Regions from separate parts of the Streptomyces botrytidirepellens genome, predicted to be linked through region 1. Evidence: riboswitches for the same ligand, from Rfam matches in the RefSeq annotation. Region 1 holds a riboswitch; the other holds the start of a gene.
What was found. Region 1 has a riboswitch for glycine ahead of gcvT (glycine cleavage system aminomethyltransferase GcvT). Riboswitches for the same ligand answer to the same signal wherever they lie in the genome.
Positions count from the first base shown of each region.

Region 2: linked by a shared signal. The riboswitch ahead of gcvP (aminomethyl-transferring glycine dehydrogenase) and the one ahead of gcvT (glycine cleavage system aminomethyltransferase GcvT) in region 1 are both predicted to bind glycine.

Region 1 covers NZ_RIBZ01000791.1:10,212-12,596, reverse strand. The annotation lists partial or broken gene gcvT (glycine cleavage system aminomethyltransferase GcvT) at 1-798, opposite strand, end outside; glycine riboswitch at 993-1,101, opposite strand; gene EEJ42_RS40465 (AAA family ATPase) at 1,278-1,973, shown strand; gene EEJ42_RS40460 (enhanced serine sensitivity protein SseB) at 2,211-2,385, shown strand, end outside.
Region 2 covers NZ_RIBZ01000827.1:9,213-11,597, reverse strand. The annotation lists gene EEJ42_RS42775 (DNA polymerase IV) at 1-906, shown strand, start outside; gene EEJ42_RS42770 (PRC-barrel domain-containing protein) at 896-1,213, opposite strand; glycine riboswitch at 1,344-1,441, shown strand; gene gcvP (aminomethyl-transferring glycine dehydrogenase) at 1,632-2,385, shown strand, end outside.

The sequences.
Region 1 (2,385 bases):
CTTCACCACCCGGCCGAGCCCCGCGTCGAAGGGGGTCGTGTCGGTGCTCAGCTCGTGCCCGTACAGCGGCATCCCCGCCTCCAGCCGCAGCGTGTCCCGGCAGGACAGCCCGCACGGCACCAGGCCCACCGGGGCGCCCGCCTCGGTCAGCGCCTGCCACACCCGCTCGGCGTCGTCCGGCGCGACGAACAGCTCGAAGCCGTCCTCGCCGGTGTAGCCGGTGCGGGCGATCAGGGCGGGCACGCCCGCGACGGTGCCCGGCAGCCCCGCGTAGTACTTCAGCCCGTCCAGGTCGGCGTCCGTCAGGCCCTTCAGGATCCCGGGGGACTGCGGCCCCTGGACGGCGAGCAGCGCGTACGCGTCGCGGTCGTCCCGTACGGCGGCGTCGAAGCCGGTGGCGCGCTCGGTCAGCGCGTCCAGCACCACCTGGGCGTTCGAGGCGTTGGCCACGACCAGGAACTCCTGCTCGGCGAGCCGGTAGACGATCAGGTCGTCGAGGATGCCGCCCTCGCTGTCGCAGATCATGGTGTAGCGGGCGCGGCCCACGGCGAGCGCCGAGAGATGGCCGACCAGGGCGTGATCGAGGGCGCCGGCGGCCTGCGGCCCGGTGAGAGCGATCTCACCCATGTGGGAGAGGTCGAAGAGCCCGGCGCGGGTGCGCACCGCGGTGTGCTCGTCGCGCTCGCTCCCGTACCGCAGCGGCATGTCCCAGCCCGCGAAGTCGGTCATGGTGGCGCCGAGCGCCCGGTGGACCGCGTCCAGCGCGGTGCGGCGGGGCGTGGGCGGGGCGTCGGTCATGGTGCGGCTCCCAGGGTCATGGTCACGGCGATGACGTGCGGTGGGGCGGATGGGACGACAAGGACGGCACAGCGTCCTCCCCATCTGTCATCGGAACCTGAGAGGTTCGCCGTGACCATTCCCGCGCGGCGGGACTGGCCGGGCTTGCACCTTGGGTGGGGCCACAGACAGCGTGGCCCGCTTTTCAGATCTGCCTCATCCGTGCGGTATCGGGGCCTGAGAGATTCAAGGGAGGGCTTGCTCCTTCGGCGCCTCGGAAGATTCGGCGGAGCCGGTGACCGAGGACTCTCCCGCGCGGATTCAAGCGGCCGGTATGCAGTTGGCGTATGCGGTTGGCGCGGACATCATCGCACGTCCGCTCCGGAAGGGAACCCCCACTCTGTGAGCGGGGTCGCGCCGGGGCCTCCTTGATGGCCATTACCTTTTCTTGACACTCTCGGGGTACGGAGCCGCTTGACCGACCTTGGAGGACGATCACGGTGCACGGGCAGGGAACATACGCGACAACCCGAGGACCCCTGCCCGCGCGGCAGGAGCGGACGCCGCAGGAGTGGACGGCGTCGGGCGGCACGGTCAGACCGGATCGCCACGCGGCCGTCCACGATCTGCGCGGCGGGGTGGGGGCGGAGCTGCGCTATCCGGCGCGTGACCTGATCATCGCCTCGGGGCTGCCCGGCAGCGGCAAGTCGACCCTGATCAGCCGGGTCGTCCCCGGGTGCGACCCGGGCGGCAGGCCCGTGGTGCGGGTGGACTCGCAGAACACCCGGGAGACCTGGGAAAGACGCATGCCCCGCTGGCTGCCGTACGCCGTCTACCGGCCGCTCGTCCGCTGCGCCCACTACGTGGGGCTGCACCGGGCGGTCCGCTCGGGCGCCAGCGTCGTCGTCCATGACTGCGGCTCGCAGCCCTGGGTGCGCCGCTGGCTGGCCCGGGACGCCCGGCGCACCGGCCGCGGGCTGCATCTGGTGCTGCTGGACGTGGACCCCGCGGTCGCCCTGGAGGGCCAGGCCGCCCGCGGCCGGGGGGTCTCCGGCTTCGCCTTCGGGCGGCACCGGCGGGCGATGGGCCGGCTGGTGACGCGGGTGGAGGGCGGGCTGCCGCCCGAAGGCTGCGCCTCCGCCGTTCTGCTGGACCGGGCAACCGCGAGCCGGTTGCGGGGCATCTCCTTCGAGTGACATGCGAGTCGGGCACCAGTAGGAAACGAGCCACCGAAAGGTGACCGAACGTAACGGCACCTTTCGGTGGCGCGCCCTCGGTGCCACCCCCGCGCGCTCCCGATGTGCCCCCGGCGTGCCCGCGGCGTACCCGCGGCGTGAGGAAGTGCTGTGGAGATGCCCGGGCGGCCCATGGCCTTTCGCCGCGCAGCCGTTAGGGTGCTGGTGCAGGTCGGACGAGATGGCGGTTGGACGAAGATGAGTATCCCGGAGCACCAGGGCATAACCCCCGCTCACGGAGGATTTCCCGACGGCGCTTATCCCGCGTTTCCCGGCAATGAGCTGGAAGAGGTGCTCGCCGCCTCGATCGGGGTCGCGGGTGCCGGAGCGCGGATCGTCGAGACGCTCGCCCGCAGCCATGTCTGGATCCCGC
Region 2 (2,385 bases), on a different contig from region 1:
CGGGCCGGGATCCACACCGTCGCCGAGACCCGGGAGGCGGGCGAGGCGGAGCTGGTCCGGCTGCTGGGCCGGGCGCACGGGGCGTCGCTGCACCTGATGGCCAGCGGGCGGGACGAGCGGCCGGTGGTCGCCGAGCGGGACGCCAAGTCCATCTCGGTGGAGGACACCTTCGACGTCGACGTGACCGACCGGACCCGGGTGCAGCTGGAGGTCGCGCGGCTGGCCGACCGCTGTGTGCGGCGGCTGCGTGAGGCGGGCCGCTCGGGGCGCACGGTCGTGATCAAGGTGCGGCGGTACGACTTCTCGACGCTGACCCGTTCGGAGACCCTGCGCGGGCCGACCGACGACCCCGGCGTGGTCAGGGAGGCCGCGGCGCGGCTGATCGACGGGGTGGACACCACGGCGGGCGTGCGGCTGCTGGGGGTGGGCGTGTCGGGGCTCGCGGACTACACGCAGGAGGATCTGTTCGCCCAAGCCGCCCAAGCCGCCCAAGCCGCCCAAGCCGCCCAGGCCGCCCAAGCAGCTCAGGCCGCTCAGGCTGCTCAGGCCGCCCAAGCCGCTCACGACGCCGTGGAGGACCCGGAGAGGGGTTCCGGCGCCGAGATGCCCGAGCCGGAGGGCCCGGGCGCCCCAGAGGCCGCTGAGGGCTCCGGGAGGCCACGGGTGTGGCTGCCGGGGACCGATGTGCGGCACGCGGAGTACGGGGCGGGCTGGGTGCAGGGCAGCGGGGTGGGGCGGGTGACCGTGCGGTTCGAGGTGCCCTGGTCGGGGCCCGGCCGGGTGCGGACGTTCGCCGTGGACGACCCGGAGCTGGAGCCGGGCGAGCCCCTGCCGCTGGTCCGGCCCCCGGAGCCCTCCGAGTCTGCCGAGCCCGCCGAGCATCCGGCCGGGACGCTCAGCCGGTGACGTCGAGCCCGTAGTGGTGGTAGAGCTGGAGCTCCTGCTCCGGGGAGAGGTGGCGGCCGACCCCGAGGTCCGGGGCGTCCTTGATCAGCGCCCGGTCGTACGGCACCCGCAGCGTGTCGCCGACGACCTCGCTGGGTTCGAGCGGTACGAAGACGTCCCGGCTGAACAGGCCGGTGCGTACCGCCGCCCACTCGGGCTCGCCGGTCGCGTCGTCGAGGTAGACCTCGTCCACAGTGCCGATCTTGGCGCCCTCGCGGTCGAATGCCTTGCGGCCGATCAGGGTCCGCGGGTCGATGTCCGTCTGCACGCTCTCTCCCACAGGTGGCGATGATCCGGTGATACCTACCAAAAGCCACATCCCCGTACGCGGCCACTCGAGCACCTGGCGGCCAACCCCTCCCGGCCGTAAGACGCGCTGGTACGCTGGCTGTGGCTGTAGACCCCGTGCGGGAGAGTCCTCCGACAATGGAGTCGGAGGCGCCGAAGGAGCAAATCCTCCCCGGAATCTCTCAGGCACACGTACCGTGCGGGTGAGGTCACTCTGGAAAGCAGGGTGGGCCACGGGGAGCACACGCTCCGGAACCCCTCCTCACCGACGGTGAAAGCCGGTCAGGCACGAACGGGCCGGTGAAGCTCTCAGGTTGAGATGACAGAGGGGGAGGCCGTAAGGGCACCCGCGCCGCGGTGCCCCTCGCCGGTCGTCACAGACCAGGAGGCCCCCGCTGATGACCACCCACCGCATCTCGCTCGCCGAACTGGAGCGCGGTACTCCATTCGAGCAGCGTCACATCGGCCCCGACGCCGGAGCGCAGGCCAAGATGCTGGCCCAGGTCGGCTTCGGCTCCCTCGACGAGCTGACCGCCGCCGCCGTACCCGAGGTCATAAAGAGCGCCGAGGCGCTTCAGCTGCCGCCGGCCCGCAGCGAGGCCGAGGTCCTCGCCGAGCTGCGCGCGCTCGCCGACCGCAACCAGGTGCTGCCGTCCATGATCGGCCTCGGCTACTACGGCACCTTCACCCCGCCGGTGATCCTGCGCAACGTCCTCGAGAACCCCGCCTGGTACACCGCCTACACCCCGTACCAGCCGGAGATCTCCCAGGGGCGTCTCGAGGCCCTGCTCAACTTCCAGACCGTCGTCGCCGATCTGACAGGCCTGGACACCGCCGGGTCCTCGCTGCTGGACGAGGCCACGGCCGCCGCCGAGGCCATGGCGCTGTCGCGCCGCGTCGGCAAGGTCAAGGAGGGCGTCTTCCTGGTCGACGCCGACTGTCTGCCGCAGACCATCGCGGTCATCGAGACCCGCGCCGAGCCGACCGGCGTCGAGGTCGTGGTCGCCGACCTGACCGACGGCATCCCGGACGAGATCGCCGAGCGCGGTGTCTTCGGCGTGCTGCTCCAGTACCCGGGCGCCTCCGGCGCGGTCCGCGACCCGCGCCCGGTCATCGAGCGGGCCCATGAGCTGGGCGCGATCGTCACCGTCG